DNA from 3 places in the Gallalistipes aquisgranensis genome. Region 3 is predicted to be linked to each of the others. Evidence: riboswitches for the same ligand, from Rfam matches in the RefSeq annotation. Region 3 holds a riboswitch; each other region holds the start of a gene.

Region 1 (5,466 bases), on a different contig from region 3:
AAGATCATCGACGACGACGTACTGGCGCGGCTTCTCTCGTTCAACAACGTGATCGTGACCTCCCACCAGGGTTTCTTCACGGCCGAAGCGCTGCACAACATCGCGCGGACGACCCTCCGGAACGTGGCGGATTTCGCCGCCGGGAAACCGCTGGAAAACGAAGTGAAACGCAACGAAAAACCATAGAAAGATGAAAAAGATCGTACTACTCAGACACGGACAGAGCCAGTGGAACCTCGAGAACCGCTTTACGGGATGGACCGACGTGGACCTGACCGAACAGGGCGTGAAAGAGGCGCTCCGGGCAGGCGACCTGATGCAGGAGGCGGGCCTCGTCTTCGACAGGGCTTTCACCTCCTATCTCAAGCGCGCCGTGAAGACCCTCGACAACGTGCTCGACCGGATGAACCTCGACTGGATTCCGGTCGAAAAGGACTGGAGGCTCAACGAAAAGCACTACGGAGCCCTGCAAGGACTGAACAAGGCCGAAACCGCAGCCGAATACGGCGATGAACAAGTGCTCCTGTGGCGCCGCAGCTACGACATTCCAGCTCCGGCCCTCGGCGGGGACGATCCGCGCAATCCCCGGTTCGACATCCGGTACCGGAACGTCCCGCCCGGAGAACTTCCCCTGACGGAATCGCTCAAGGAGACGATCAAACGGTGTCTTCCCTACTGGAAGGAGACGATCCTCCCCTCGCTGCGAACGGCCGACCAATTGCTGGTGGTCGCCCACGGCAACAGCCTGCGGGGCATTATCAAGCATCTGAAACAGATATCCGACCACGACATCGTGAGTCTGAATCTGCCTACGGCGGTCCCTTACGTCTTCGAATTCGACGACGACCTGCGACCGGTCAAGGACTATTTTCTGGGCGACCCGGAAGAGATACGCAAACTGATGGAAGCCGTGGCCAACCAGGCCAAGGGTAGCAAATAGCCCCTGCTGCCATAAGAAAAGGCGCTCCGATGGAGCGCCTTTTTCCGTTCCGGGCAACCGGTCTTTCTCCCCGCCGGGGACATTCCCTCAGGAGACAAGGCGGGTTATTATGGCAAATAACTACATCCCTCTCTCAGCCGGCTCCTGCCGAAACGACACCCGGACAGGGAAAAACGGTTTCCGGACACGGATCATACCTACCCGACCGAACAGCGGACAAGGCGGCTATCTGGCCAGCCAGGTCGCCTCGAACTGCTTCGTACTGTAAACTCCCGCACAGAACGGTACGGGGGTCTTATTGGCTTTGTCGTACTCGGCCAATTCGCAGGTAGAAGCATCGTAGGAGGCGAGTACATTGCCCTGAATGGGCACGATCAGACGATTCGTCCACGGATCGACAGCCATATAACCCATCAGCCCGTTGACATTTTCCGTCGTCTCCGAAATACTCGTTTTCGTCAGGGTGCCCGTCGTATAATCATAACGGCAGAAACTGTCCGTTGCATAATAATCATCGTCGTATCCCCCCGAGAAATAGAGAGCATCCTCTGTAAGACTGGCGCACATGGAAACATTGGGTGTATAGGTCATAACCGGGAAGTACACATCTATCTCCTTCTCGGACAGTATATTTCCGGAATGATCCATCTTGACGATTTTGGATTTGGAAGTGTAGGTATAAGTGGCGGTCCACCCCGAACCTGACACCTCGAAAGTACCGGAAACAGCCAGATACAGGTTCGCATCCCGGCCTTTGACCACATCCTTCACCTGGCGGCCTTCGAAAGTGATCCGTTTGACGACCCGATCCGTCGCCGGGTCAATAATCACGAGGCTCTCCCCGCACGAGGCATACACATAGCCACGGCTGACGAGCATGCGGGCCTTGGCCGCCCCCGATTTGGAGAATTCCCCGTAGGTTCCCTCAATATCGGAAGAAGCCATCTTTTTGGTTTTCAGATCGAACACCCGGATTCCCGAATGTGTTTCCATATCGGAGACGGCATACTGGATGTATATCTTATCGTTCACCACCGCGATATGCTGAGGATGATTGTCCAGCGCACCCAGATTGACCGTTTCGATAACGTCTTCGATTTTCAGCGTCTCCGCATTCAGAATCACGATCTGGCCGTCCCCGCCGTTATCGGTTCCTTTCTGGGAGACCAGATACATCCTGCCATCATAGATATACATATCTTCAAGATAGCTCCCCGCTTTGTGTCCCGGATTCGATTTCTCGTAAATATCCCCATCGGTCGCAAAGGTGGGGAACGCCGTGGAGTTCGGTGCGATGAAATACATCTCCCCGTTCTGGGAGGCATTGGCATTTCCCTCCATCAGGACATACACCCCCTCTTTCACGGGTTTTTCCGGCTCTTCCTCCGGCCATTCGGTCCCGTGCTTTTCACATCCTGCCACCGACACAAGAACGGCAGCCATCAAACAAAATCTGCTAAAAAAGTCCAGTTTCTTCATCGCGTATCGAAATTTGGTTTACGTCCTTATCAAACCGGATTTCACAATACACGACGAATCGTTCAGACAAATGCGGCGGCAGAAGCGGCCGATTCCATCCCATTCTCCGTAGGAATGTAAAATCCTCGATACCGGCAGGTCTTCTGACTCGTCTCGCTTCCAGGGCCTTCCCGGCAAAAACCAGTGGCTGTATTCCTGAAAGCACATCCCGGAGACGACCTCCGGGCGAGACTCACAGCAGCGGGAACTGTCGCCGACTTTCACGGCGTTCCCTTTTAATCCCCTTGTTACGGGAACCGATACGGAGTGCAAAAATGGAGTTTTTATTTCAATTTGCAAAAAACCGGGCCGTTTTTTTCGGATCAGAGCTTCTTTTCCACCAGCATCCGGATGAACCCGGCCGTCTCCTCCATGCCCAGCAGGGACGAGTCGATCGAGAAGTGGTAGGAAGCCGCATCGCCCCACTTCTTGTCCGTGTAAAAATCATAATAGGCGGCCCGGCTCTTGTCTGTCTTGGCAATCAGTTCGGCGGCCTGGCGCTCCGGCAGCCCGTTCCGCTGCATGACCGTGGCCACGCGCACCTCCGTCGGAGCGTGCACGAACACGCTGAAACAGAGCGGGTGGTCGCGCAGGATATAATCCGCACACCGGCCGACGATCACGCACGACTCGCGTTCGGCCACCCGGCGGATCGTCTCCGACTGGAAACGGAAGATGTTCTCGTTGGAGAGAATGCCGTCGTATCCGAAACCCATAGAAAGCGCATGCATGAAGGTCGTCGGGGCCCGTTCGTCCGCCCGGTCGAAAAATTCGCTGCAAAGTCCGCTCTCGCGGGCGGCCTCCTTCATCAGTTCCTTGTCGTAATAGGTGATCCCCAGCATTTCGGCCAGACGCCGGCCGATCACGCGGCCGCCGCTTCCGAACTGGCGACCCACGGTAATGACGAATTTCTGATCCATAACTTCTGTTTTAGAGGGTATTCTATAATTGCAGGGCCTCCTCCTCGCGGAACTTCTTCATCTGGCGGGTCAGCAAAACCGCGGCCAGAATCACGGCCATCGTATCGGCGATCGGCATGCTCACCCAAACCCCGAGGCTGCCCAGATGCGAGGGCAGGATCGCCAGCAGCGGAATCAGGAAAAGCATCTGACGGGTCAGCGACAGGAAAATGGCCTTCTGCGCCTTGCCGATCGACTGGAAGAAACTGGAGGTCACGATCTGGAACCCGACCAGCGGAAAGACGATCGTCACCACCTTCAACCCCTGTTCGGCCACGGCCAGCAGCTCCTCGTTGGTGGTGAAGAGCATCGAAATCTGCACGGGGAAGATATGGCTCAACAGAAATCCGGCCGTCGTCACACAGGTAGCCACCAGAATACCTTGCCGCAGGGTCCGCTTCACACGGTCGTACTTGCGGGCCCCGTAGTTGTACCCAACGATCGGCTGCATGCCCAGGTTCAGACCGGCCACGACCATCACGAACAGGAGCACCACGCGGTTGACGATGCCGTAGGCCCCGATATAGAGGTCGCCGCCGTTGTTCTTCAGCGCATTGTTGATGAAGATCACCACGATGCTGGCGCACACGTTGAGCAGGAACGGCGCCAGGCCGATCGACAGAATACCCCGAACGATCTTCGCTTTCAGCCGGAAAATGCTGCGCTGGAAATGGATGAAACTCTTCCGGCAGGAGAAATGGTGCAGTTCGATGCTCATGGCCACGGTCTGGGCGATCACGGTGGCCGTGGCCGATCCCTGGATACCCCACCCGAAGCCGAAGATCAGCAGGGGATTGAAGATGCAGTTGCAGACCACGGCGGTCAGCATGACGAACATCGCCTTGGTCGGATAGCCCGAAGCGCGGAGCATGTCGTTCAGTCCGAGGTAGATGTGCGTTACGACGTTTCCGGCCAGGATGATCCGCATGAAATCGCGGGCATAGGGGATGGTCACTTCGCTGGCCCCGAAAAAGTAGAGGATCGGGTCGAGGAACGTGAGGGTCACGGCCGTAAAGGAGAGACCGACGATCGTGTTGAGCAGCACCACGTTGCCCAGAATGGAATGGGCACTTTTCATATCGTTCTGTCCCAATTTGATGGACATCAGCGACGAGGCTCCGATACCCACCATCGAGCCGAAGGCCGAAGCGAGGTTCATCAAGGGCAGGGCGATGGCCAGCCCCGCGATTCCCAGCGGACCGACACCGTGACCGATGAAAATGCTGTCGATAATGTTATAGAGCGATGCGGAGGTCATCGCAATGATGGCGGGGATGGCGTAATGCAGCAACAGTTTCGAAATTTTCTCCGTACCCAATACTAACGGGCTGTTTTCATTCGGCATAGATCTTTTCTCTTATATTCTCGCCGCAAAGTTCGCAAAAATAGGCGGGAATCCGAAAAACGGCCTTCCATAATTTTTCCGGAATCGCTATTTTTGCCTTCCATACACCGGAGTGCCCGATCCCCTAACGACGGAAAGCCACATCCCCTCCGGAAAACAAAAAATGACATGACGGCATCCGAAACCTCCGCCCGGCAGATCGTCGGCAGACTCCTGGCTCTGGCCGATCCGGCCGCAGCCCGAAAGATGAAACGCTACGCCATTTCCACCGAACACGCGCTCGGTATTCCGATTCCCGTGCTGCGCTCCATCGCCCGCGAATACCGCCCCGACCACCCCCTGGCACTGGCCCTGTGGAACGAACCGTGGCACGAATGCCGCCTGCTCGCCCCGATGGTGGCCGACCCGTCCCTCACGACACCGGAGTTGATCGACTCATGGAGTGCCGGTTTCGACTCGTGGGACATCTGCGACCAGTGCTGCACGAATCTGTTCCGCCACACACCCCATGCGTTCGGCAAGATCGCCGAGTACGCACCCCGGCCGGAGGAGTTCGTCCGCCGCACGGCCTTCTCCCTCATCGCCACCCTCGCCGTCGGCGACAAAAAAGCGCCGGACGAAAAATTCCTCCCCCTGTTCGGCCTGATCGAGACCTTCTCGACCGATCCGCGCAATTTTGTAAAAAAAGCGGTGAACTGGGCACT
Region 2 (5,466 bases), 940 kb from region 3:
AGCGTCACTTCGTCCGGTATCTCCTGAAAGACGATATCGTAACTTACGAATTTAAGCATCTCTTTTTCTGTTTGCCGTTCCGGAAAAGCGAACGGCCCATGTCCGGACCGCCCCTTTTCCTGCCGGTTTTCACACCTGTTCCGAACCGTGCGCGTAATGACGGCGGGCCGCCTCCTTCTGGCGCGCCCGGGAGAAATTGCTCACCCGCTTCAGATAACCGATCACGCGCGTCAGATAGTCCGTATTGCGGCTGTGACACACGGGGCACTCCTGCAGATAGCGTTTGTCGATATGTCCACAGTCGTTGCAGACCGTATTGGGAATGTTGAAGGTAAAATAGTTCGTCCCTTCGCGGGCGGCCACCCGCAACAGCTGGCGGTACTGCGGAGCGCTCAGATGCTCGTCCAGGTTCATGTGCAGGGCCGATCCTCCGGTCAGGTGCTCCACATAATGGCGGCCGTGCAGCCGGAAACGGTCGAGCACGTTGAGCGAGGAGTCCTCCACCACGTAGAAATAGCTGTTGTAGCAGTCGCGCGGCACCGCATAACCGTCCTCCCGGTCCCACTTGGCATGCTTCACCCCCACGTTCTCGGCCGGGATCATCTCGCAGTTGAAGAGCACCTCTTTCGTGCGGTACTGCTTGTTATAGCGCTCCACAATCCCCAGCACATCCTGCACGAAGGAACGGTAGCGTTCGTTGTCGTTGATGGGAATCCCGAGAAATTCGGCTGCCTCGACCAGTCCGTTCACCCCGACGGTCAGATACTGGCGGGCCATATTGATATACCCGGCATCGAACAGCGGAAGCATCCCCTTGCCCTGAAGCACCTTCAGATTCTCGTTGTAGGCCAACTGGAATTTGTGTACCAGATCGACCACCTCCGAGAGGAAAACGGTGTAGTCCGTTCCCTGCCGCACGGCGTACTGGATACAGCGGTTCAGGTTGATCGTCAGCACGCTTTTCGACCCCGTAGAGACGCCTCCGGCACCGAGCGTGTAACTGAACCCGTTGTCCTGTATCTCGTTGCGCAGGCGGCAGCAGCTGCTGAGCGAATCGGCGTTGTCGCTCATATAGGTGAAGAAGGAGTGGCCCTCCGCATACATCTGCGCCGTAAAATCGCCGTATTCCCGGTCCTTCACATCCCCGTTCTCCGAGAGCAGGGCCATGGTCTCCACGGGGAAGGTCAGCACCGTTTTCGTCCGTTCGGCGTTGAACCAGCGCATGAACCGGCGCTGCAGCCAGTCGAGCGTCTCCCACCGGGGACGCGAACCGTCCGGGAAGAAGAAGTTGCCGAAAAGACTCTCGAAATAGAACCGGTCGTAATAGGCTATGTTCCAGAAAACGGCCTGGAAATTCCGGGCCCCCGTAGGCTGGTTGATCGAATAGACGATCTGTTCGAAACAGTCGGTAATCACCTTGTCCAGCGTCCTCTGCCGGAGCGAAAGATCGACCACGCGGTCAGTATCGGCTATGTAGTCGTCGCCGTACTCCTGCCGGATAAAATAGTCGAGGTACATCAGGAACTCCGGCGTGGCGCAGGCCCCGCTGAGCATGCTGCTCACGATGAAGACCATATTGACGAAACCGCCGCAGAACGACTTGAGATTGGTCGGTTTCGTGGAGTTGCCCCCGATCGAGGCCGTGCCGCCGATCAGCCACGGGTACATGGTGATGCTGGCACAGTAGTTGGCCATGCTCGTCTCGTCGTTCTTGTAGATGAAATGACCGTCGAGCAGTTCAAGGTAACGGTCGGCCGTCGCCTTGCCGTACATCTGCTTGATCCGGTCGCAGAGCAGCCGGCGGTTCAGGCGGATGAAGTTCGACTTGGGCAGTTCGCCGATCAGCGTGGCGATGTTCTTGTTCTCGACGTTGGCGTTGGCGTCGTACTTGCTGCCCGTGGCCGGATTCTCGGCCTCGCAGTAGTCGATCAGGAAAGCCAGCTTGTCGCGCACCTCCCGGTCTTCGAGGTGCTGCTGGCGGTAGATGATAAAGGACTTGGCCACCCCGTAATACCCGTGGCTCATCAGGGCCAGCTCCACCTGGTTCTGTATCTCCTCCACGGTGGTCCCCGCACAGATGTAGAGACTGGAAGTCAGTTTTTCGAGCACCGCCTCGGAGGGTTCCTTGCCCACCGAGCGGAAAGCCTTGGCGATCGCCGCCGTGATCTTGTCCATCGAGAAGGGCTCCCGCGTCCCGTCCCGCTTCACGATCGTAAATTCCGATCCGTTCATCGTTTTCATTCGTTTTAAAGGTTCCACATGCGTTCTCCCGGCGGACGACTCCGCCGCGGCGTCCCTGCGAAAATCCCCAGCGGGAAAAGGATCGGAAACACCCGGAACCCAGACACGCGGCACGCGCCGCCGTTCCGGTCTCTCCTGTCGCCCTAACTCCCGAAAGCAGGATCTATCGCTGGCATTTCCGGCAGGTCTTCTGACTCATCTCCTCCCCCGGGGCGCCTTCCCACAAAAACATTGCAGTGGCATCCTGCCCCGGGCTCGTCGAGAATTACAGCAGCGGGTACTGTCACCGATTCGCACGGTGTTCCCTCTTGCGGGACGGGGCCGTAACCCCGCCACCGGAAACAGTGTAAAAGTAGACATATTCGGAACCATTGTTCCTGCCGCACGGAGAAAACTATCATCTTTTTATCAACAATCCGCCCATTCCGGAAGAAATGCTTATTTTTGGGGGCGCGACCGAACGCACACCGAACGACCGGCAAGCATGGAGTGGCTGATGAATCTGGGATATACGGGGCTGTTCGTCGGGGCCTTTCTGGCCGCGACGGTTATCCCTTTTTCGTCCGACGTGATGCTGGTGGGTCTGCTGGCCGCCGGGGGCAATCCCTTCATCGCCATTCCCGTGGCCACTGCGGGCAACTGGCTGGGAGGGCTCACCTCCTACTGGCTCGGATGGCTCGGCCGCTGGGAGTGGATCGAACGGTGGCTGAAGGTCAAACAAGAGACGCTGGAACGGCAGAAATCCCGTGTGGACCGCTGGGGCAGCTGGCTGGCCCTGATGACGTGGCTGCCGCTGGTGGGCGACGTAATGGCCGTGGCGCTGGGATTCTACAAGACGGATTTCAAAAGGACGGCCCTCTTCATGCTGATCGGAAAAGGAGCCCGATTCGTGGCCTGGGCCGCCCTCTACTACTGGATATGGCCCGATCAATAACCCGAACGATATGATAAACCACGCAGAAGTCATCGCATTCGACGCCGACGATACGCTCTGGAGCAACGAACCGCATTTCCGGGATACGGAGAACCGGTATATCGGTCTGTTGGCGAAATACGATGCACCCGAACGCATCTCGGCCGCCCTCTACCGAACGGAAACCGCCAACATGGAGCTGCTGGGCTACGGAGCCAAAGCCTTCACGATCTCCATGCTCGAAACGGCGGTGCAGATCGCGGGCGAGCGTCTGACGGCCCGGGAGACCGCACAGATCGTCGAATGGGGCAAGTCGCTGCTCCGCATCCCGATCCTTCCGCTGGAGGGCGTACGGGAAACGCTGGAGAAGCTGAAGGAGAGAAACCGCTACCGGCTCGTCGTCGCCACCAAAGGCGACCTGCTCGACCAGGAGAGCAAACTGGAACGTTCGGGTCTGGCAGACTGCTTCGAACACACGGAGGTGATGTCCGACAAGGGGGAGAAGGAGTATGCCCGCCTGATGGCAAGGCTGGGCGTGTCTCCGGACCGGTTCGTCATGGTCGGCAACTCCCTCCGGTCGGACATCCGGCCCGTACTCGCGCTGGGCGGCTATGCCGTATACATTCCTTTCGAAGTGACCTGGGAACACGAAAAGGCGGAACCGATCGAACATCCGCATCTGCGGCAACTGAGCCGTTTCGAAGAGCTCGCCGGTCTTTTCTGACAGGTGCCGGACCGCAAAACGGCCCGTTCCGCCGGTCATTCCCTTCTTCCGGCAATCCGCCTGCGGCACCCTGCATCCCGAAACGGGAAAATACGGAAGGAGGGGAGCGTTTCGCCGCTCCCCTCCTTCTCCATATCTCCGGTTCCGGCGGTCAGTTCACCACCCGGCAATAGCTCCGGTACTTGCCCATCACCCGGTCCACGAAAGCGAGCGTCTCGCCGCTCCCCGTGAACCGGCCGTGCCGCACCACCTCGTCCTCCAGATAGGCGGGATCGGCCTTGCACCGCAGGAAAAACGACACGTCGGCCCATGAATTCGGATCGCCTCCGTATTTGGCGGCCAGTCCCCGGGCATCCATCACGTGGCCGATTCCTCCGTTGTAACAGGCCAGGATCAGGCTCATGCGGTCCTCGAAAGGCATCCGCTCCGGCAGTTTCAGCGTCCGCTCGATCTTGCCCAGCAAACGCGCGGCCAGCCGCACGTTGATCTCCGGTTTCATGATTTCGCTCTCGTGCACACCGAACTGGCGCGCCACGACCGGCATGATCTGCATCAGTCCCCGCGCGCCTCGCCGGGATACGATATAGGCATTGAACCGCGATTCGTTGTAGGCGATGGCCGAGAGCAGGCGCCAGTCGTACCCCTCCTCCTGCGCCACGCTGCGGATCAGGTCGTCCCACGCCGAAATACCGCCCGGCACCCGGCGTCCGTCGCCGATGAACTGCCCCACGATACCCCTCTCGAAATAGAGTTCGTTGAGCATGGCATACTCCTCTCCGTTGCGGTACCGCTCCAACCATGCGGCGAAGTGTCTCTTCAGCCCCGCACCTTCCCCCCCGAGCACGACACTCATGGAGACCGTGCCGGGAAAGGCACAGACCTGTTCGATGTTGCGTACCAGAGCACAGCCGAGCTGCGCCTCGCTCTTTTCGCAGATCAGCAGATCGTATTTCCCGTCGCCGAGCTCCTCCATCAGGTCGAAACTGTTGCGCGAAGAGAGAAACACGTTGCTGCCCCGAAGCGAATCGAGCAGCATCCCGTAATCGTCCGTCTTCCGGAAAACGTCGGGTACCATCAGACTGCGGCCTTCGAGCATACGTGCGGTCAGCCCTCCGCCGCGCTCCCGGAATCCGGCGGCCAGCCCCTTGCGGGCCAGCATCACGTAAGAGGTAGTATAGACGGGAAGCGCACGTGCGCTCCAGCTCCCTTCCACATGCGAGGAGAGCGTCGCCACGATATCCGCTTTCCCTTCGGCCAGCAGCCGGGCGCACGAATCGGGCGCGCTCTGCGGCACCACCTTCAGTTCGACGCCCAGTTCATCGGCATAGGCCCCGAGCAGGTCGTACTGGTAGCCGTACCCCTCACCGCCCAGCACGAAATAGCCGGGCATGTCCACGTCCATGGCCACCCGCAGCGTATCGCGCTCCTGCAGGAGGGACGACAGCCCTCCGCGGCGGCCGCAGTCGGAAAAGACAAAAAGAAAAAGAACCGGTACTAAAAAAAATACGTTCCGTTTAAACATAACAGATGTTTAGCGGGCAGCCGTCCGCCGCGCAGAAGCTAATCATAGAAACCCCACGAGAATCCG
Region 3 (5,466 bases):
GACACCGGCAGAAAGCTGTCATCCGCCGAATCTTATCCGCTTCTTCCGGAGAGGGGGCCAACCGATAAGCCCGCTCGTAATTCGAATCATCCATCACCACGATCAGGTCGAATTCCCGAAAATCGTCTTCCGTGATCCGCCTCGAACGACTCGCCAATTCATAGCCGCGAGCCCGTGCGGCCCGTCTCATGCGTGGATCGGGCAGATCGCCCGCATGCCCGCCATAGGTTCCCGCCGAGTCGACTTCGATCCGTGAAGACAATCCCTCCCGCTTCACCAGCTGACGCATGATCTCCTCGGCAGCCGGAGAACGGCAGATATTGCCAAGGCAAACAAACAATATCTTTATTTTTTCCATAAGGCTATCCGACGGAGAAAATGATGAGCAGCTGGGCCGTCAGCACCCGCAGGAACATCGTAAGCGGATAGACCGTGGCATAACTCACGGCCGGCATGTCGTTCCCCGCCAAGGCGTTCGAATAGGCCAGCGCGGGAGGGTCGGTCATACTGCCGGCAATCAGCCCCATCAACGTATAATAATTGGTCTTATACACCTTACGGGCGAATACGGCCACAAGCAGAATCGGGACTACGGTGATGACAAAACCGTATCCGATCCAGTGATACCCTCCCTCATACACGATCGTCCGGACAAATCCGTCTCCGGCACCGAGCCCCACGCAGGCCAAGAAGAGCGATATGCCGATTTCACGCAGCATCAGATTGGCACTCATCGTCGTATAGGTAACCAGCTTGTAATGGGGCCCGAAGCGGCTGATAAGAATCGAAACCACCAAAGGCCCTCCGGCCAGCCCCAGTTTGATCGGCTGCGGCACACCGGGGAACACGAACGGGATACTGCCCAGCAACACCCCCAGGCAGATTCCGATGAAAATAGGTATCAGATTGGGTTCGCGCAGCCGCAGCATCGAATTGCCCAACAGGCGGGTAATATCCTTGATCGCCATTTCGCTGCCCACGACCGTCAGCCGGTCGCCCATCTGGAGCTGCAGATCATGACGGGCGATCAGATCGACTCCGGCCCGGTTGACACGGGTCACTGTCACGCCGAACCCTTTGCGCAGTTTCAGGTCTCCGATCCGCTTGCCGTTGAGTTCGGGCTTGGTAATGATGATCCGCCTGGAAATGAACTGGGAATCGAGTTCTTCCCAATCCTTATGGCTCATTTCGATCCGTTTACCGACCAGATTTATAATGGGCCGCATATGCTCAGCCGAAGCCACGACCAGCACCTTGTCCCCTTCACGGAGCACCGTTTCGGCATTCACGATCTCGATCCGTCCGTCGCGCCTCAACACCCGGGAAACGACGAACGGCCGGTTGATGGAATGTTTCACGTCCACGACCTTCTGTCCGTCGATCAGCGGATTGACGATCAGCACGGAAGCGAGTTCCGCCTCTTTGGCCGCACGTTCGTCGTTTTCGGCCAACGCCTTGTTCTCCTCCTCGAAGCGGATGCGGAACAGCCAGCGGATAAAAATGATCGCGAGGATAATTCCCACCACACCCAACGGATAGGCTACGGCATACCCCAGAGCGATGGTCTCGTCGCTGCCGCCCGTCATGTCGGTGAAAGTCTGCTGGGCGGCACCGAGACCGGGCGTATTGGTGACGGCACCGGAGAGGATACCGACCATCGTGGTGATTCCGATACCGGTAGCCAGGTGAAGCGCGTATGCGGTAGCCACGCCCAACAGGACGATCGCCGAAGCGAGCATATTGAGCCGGATACCTCCTTTTTTGAACGAAGAGAAAAAGCCGGGCCCCACCTGCAACCCGATCGAATAGACGAACAGTATCAAACCGAATTCACGGATGAAATGGAGCGTATGGGGGTCCATCCGCATCCCGAAATGGCTGAAAATGATTCCTACGAAGAGAATCCAGGTGACACCCAGCGAAATGCCGGCCACCTTCACCTTTCCCAGAAATACCCCCACGGCGATCACGGCGGACAGAATCAGCACCGAATGGGCGATTCCCTCCCCGAAAATCAAAGAATTAAGCCATTCCATCACGCAGACAGTTTTAGTTTAGCAACGCCCTTCCTCTCAAATTCCGGGCAAAACGCCTGCAAAGATACACAAAACGAAAGAACTAAAAAACATACGGTCCCGCCACGAAGTAAAATTGAGCGGACGGACGGTACAATTTGTCCGATTTTGACTATCTTTGCCGGCGCAAGGTCCGGCGACGGGGGCATTGCCCTGCGGCCGGTTAAAAGGGAATGCCGTGAGAATCGGCGACAGTTCCTGCTGCTGTGAATCTCCGCCCCGCACGGGGCAATTCCGGACAATCTTTGCCACTGGCCCCAAGGTCGGGAAGGCGTCGCGGAAGGGATAAGTCAGAAGACCTGCCCTGCAACATATTCAGATTGTGTCTCAGCGATAAGACAAAGATGAACCTGATTCGTACCAATCATTTTGCAAGGGCTTTGCCCGTCATGTCCCCGGAACCTGCCGCAAGCTGTTCTGCCAGGGAAACCGCACATCTTCCCCGGACCCGCCGGCTCTCTTTCCCGGCGGAAATGCCGCATTTCAAACACCACGGAGAATCAACAATCGCATACCGATGAAAAACAGATTGACAAAATTGCTGGCACTGGCCGTTTTCACCTCGGTACTGGCCGCATGTATGGACTACGGGGAACGCCCCGTCGAACGACTGTCCGCAGACGACTCCCCGGGTCTGTTCATCACCAATGAAGGCAATTTCATGTACGGGACGGCCACCCTCTCCTACTACGACATAGGTAAAAAGCAAGTGGAGAACAACGTCTTCATCCGTGCGAACGGGATCAAACTCGGCGACGTGGCCCAGTCGATGGTCGTCCGGGACGGACTGGGGTACGTGGTGGTGAACAATTCGAGCGTGATTTTCGTCATAGACCTCAAGACGTTCAAGATCGTCAATATGCTCAAGGGCCTCATCTCGCCCCGCTACATCCATTTCGTGAACGACGAGAAAGCTTATGTGACCGATCTTTACGCCTTCGCCATCACGGTATTCAACCCGAAGACGATGGAGATCGTCAAACGGATCAGGACCGACATTCCGGGCAAGACGACACCCTCTACCGAACAGATGGTACAGTACAAAAACTTTGTATTCACCAACTGCTGGTCGTACGACAACAAAATCCTGATTATCGACACGGAAACCGACACGGCGGTCGATTACATCGAAGTCGGCAAACAACCGACCTCGCTGGTCATCGACAAACACGACAAGCTCTGGACGATCACCGACGGAGGATATGCCGGCAGTCCTTACGGGCAAGAGGCCCCGGGACTGTATCGGGTGGATGCGGAGACCCGCCGGGTGGAAAAGGTGTTCAAGTTCGAAATGGGAGACCGCGGATCGGAAATCTGCATGAACGAAGCCCGTGACTCCATTTTCTTTATCCGAAGCCGGCAGGAAACCGTAAACGGAAAGACGGAATCCCGCGACCACATCTGGAAAATGAGCGTCGGAGCGGACGATCTGCCCGACGAACCGTTCCTGACGAACACCAGTACGAACCACTGGTACGGGCTCACCGTAGATCCGCACACGTCGGAAGTTTACGTGGCCGACGCCATAGATTACGTACAGCCGGGAGTGATCTACCGTTACTCGGCCAGGGGAGAACTCCTCGACAAATTCCAGGTCGGGGTCATTCCGGGAGCATTCTGTTTTAACTATTAAGGGCCATGAGACTATCGGAACACGATATTTTTCGGGGAGGAGTGACAGCAGTGCTTCTCTTGGGCGCGCTACACGGCGCCTACGGACAGAAACAGGAAAAGAAGGAGGCGGACCGCCCGGTGCGGACCATCCGGATCGAAGAAGTATCCGTCTCCACGAAACAGAAGCTGTCGGAAATCGGAGCCACCAAAACGGTTCTCGATACCGTCGCCCTGCGGCAGAATGTAGTCCACAGCCTGGCGGAGGTACTGGCCCAGAATACACCGATCTTCATCAAGAGTTACGGTCGGGGAGCCATGGCTACCGCCTCGTTCCGGGGGACCTCACCCTCGCATACGCAGGTTCTGTGGAACGGCATGAAGATCAACTCTCCGATGCTTGGCATGGTAGACTTTTCCCTGATCCCCTCCTATTTCATCGACGACGCCAGCCTGTTGCACGGAGCCGGATCGGTCGACGTGGCCGGAGGCGGATTGGGCGGAGCCATCGTGCTGGGAACCCGTCCGGCAGGCGAAGAAGGGTTCGGGCTGAACTTCATTCAAGGGATCAGCAGTTTCGACACCTACGACGAATTCCTGCGGCTCAGCTACGGAAACAGGAAGCTGCAAAGTTCGACCAGGGTATCCTATGCCCTCTCCGACAATGATTTCGAATACACGAATTACAACAAACTGAACGACGACCTGAAAACCCACCCCGTAGAGCACAATAAAAACTGTTCGTTCCGCGACCTGCACATCATGCAGGAATTGTATTACACCCTCGACCCGCGCAACAAACTGAGTGCCGCAGTCTGGTTCATGGACTCCAACCGGGGCATCCCCGCCCTCAACGTGAACTATCAGGAGGAGGACCGCTCGAGCAACAAACAGGACGAGGCTACGCTGCGCGCGGTCGTAGGATGGGAGCGTCTGGGAGAAAAACTCCGGTTGGGGGCCAAGGCGGGATACACCTACTCCAATATGGTGTACCACAGTCACGGATCGGTCAACGAAGAGGGCGGAACGGTGGCCGTAGAACAGGTTCATTCGCAAAGCGTGGTCCACACGGGGTTTCTGAACTTTTCAGCCGGTTACTATCCGTCGGAAAAGATCGCTCTGACGGCTGCGCTTTCAGCCAACTACCATGCCGTGGACAGCCGGGACAAATACATCTATGCGCTGGAGAAGAAAAACTACGATACGATGCGGCTCGAAGCCTCGATGCTCGTCAGCGCCAAATACCGCCCCCATCCGCGTATCGGTTTCGGAATCGACCTGCGCGAGGAGAGCTACGGCGACCGCATGACGCCCTTGATTCCGGCCGGCTTCCTGGACATTGTGCTATGGCCGCGGTACAATGTGATATTGAAAGGATCGGTGGCCCGTAATTACCGTTACCCCACCATGAACGACCTCTACTTCCAGCCGGGAGGCAACGACACGCTCCGCACGGAAAAGGGATATACGTACGAAGGCGGCATCGAGTTCGGCATCCGAGAAAAAGGATTCCAACTCCAGGGCGAAGGGACGGTCTACAATTCGCACATAAACGACTGGATTCTGTGGCTGCCCACGTTCAAGGGCTACTGGTCGCCGATCAACGTCCGCAAGGTGCACAGCTACGGTGTAGAGCTGCGAGGCAAGATGAATGTCGAACTGGGCCGCCAGTGGGCGCTCTACATGGATGCGAGCTGGGCCCGCACCCGTTCCGTCAACCACGGGACCCCGATGGGAGAAAACGACCAGGCTGTGGGAAAACAACTCGTCTATGTCCCCG

What was found. A riboswitch is a leader RNA that binds a small molecule or an ion and turns the genes downstream of it on or off. The one in region 3 is predicted to bind cobalamin.
Region 1: another riboswitch for cobalamin. It lies ahead of INF32_RS09800 (DUF5074 domain-containing protein); the one in region 3 lies ahead of INF32_RS04320 (YncE family protein).
Region 2: another riboswitch for cobalamin. It lies ahead of nrdD (anaerobic ribonucleoside-triphosphate reductase); the one in region 3 lies ahead of INF32_RS04320 (YncE family protein).

What each region holds. Positions count from the first base shown of each region.
Region 1 is NZ_JADCJY010000002.1:107,871-113,336, forward strand. It holds gene INF32_RS09790 (2-hydroxyacid dehydrogenase) at 1-186, shown strand, start outside; gene gpmA (2,3-diphosphoglycerate-dependent phosphoglycerate mutase) at 191-940, shown strand; gene INF32_RS09800 (DUF5074 domain-containing protein) at 1,166-2,383, opposite strand; cobalamin riboswitch at 2,536-2,735, opposite strand; gene INF32_RS09805 (cytidylate kinase-like family protein) at 2,782-3,378, opposite strand; gene INF32_RS09810 (MATE family efflux transporter) at 3,401-4,762, opposite strand; gene INF32_RS09815 (DNA alkylation repair protein) at 4,931-5,466, shown strand, end outside.
Region 2 is NZ_JADCJY010000001.1:2,060,245-2,065,710, forward strand. It holds gene nrdG (anaerobic ribonucleoside-triphosphate reductase activating protein) at 1-59, opposite strand, end outside; gene nrdD (anaerobic ribonucleoside-triphosphate reductase) at 130-2,232, opposite strand; cobalamin riboswitch at 2,405-2,596, opposite strand; gene INF32_RS08350 (YqaA family protein) at 2,726-3,175, shown strand; gene INF32_RS08355 (HAD family hydrolase) at 3,186-3,878, shown strand; gene INF32_RS08360 (MltF family protein) at 4,030-5,400, opposite strand; gene INF32_RS08365 (putative porin) at 5,439-5,466, opposite strand, start outside.
Region 3 is NZ_JADCJY010000001.1:1,118,189-1,123,654, forward strand. It holds gene INF32_RS04310 (low molecular weight protein-tyrosine-phosphatase) at 1-358, opposite strand, end outside; gene INF32_RS04315 (putative transporter) at 363-2,036, opposite strand; cobalamin riboswitch at 2,188-2,396, shown strand; gene INF32_RS04320 (YncE family protein) at 2,593-3,708, shown strand; gene INF32_RS04325 (TonB-dependent receptor) at 3,714-5,466, shown strand, end outside.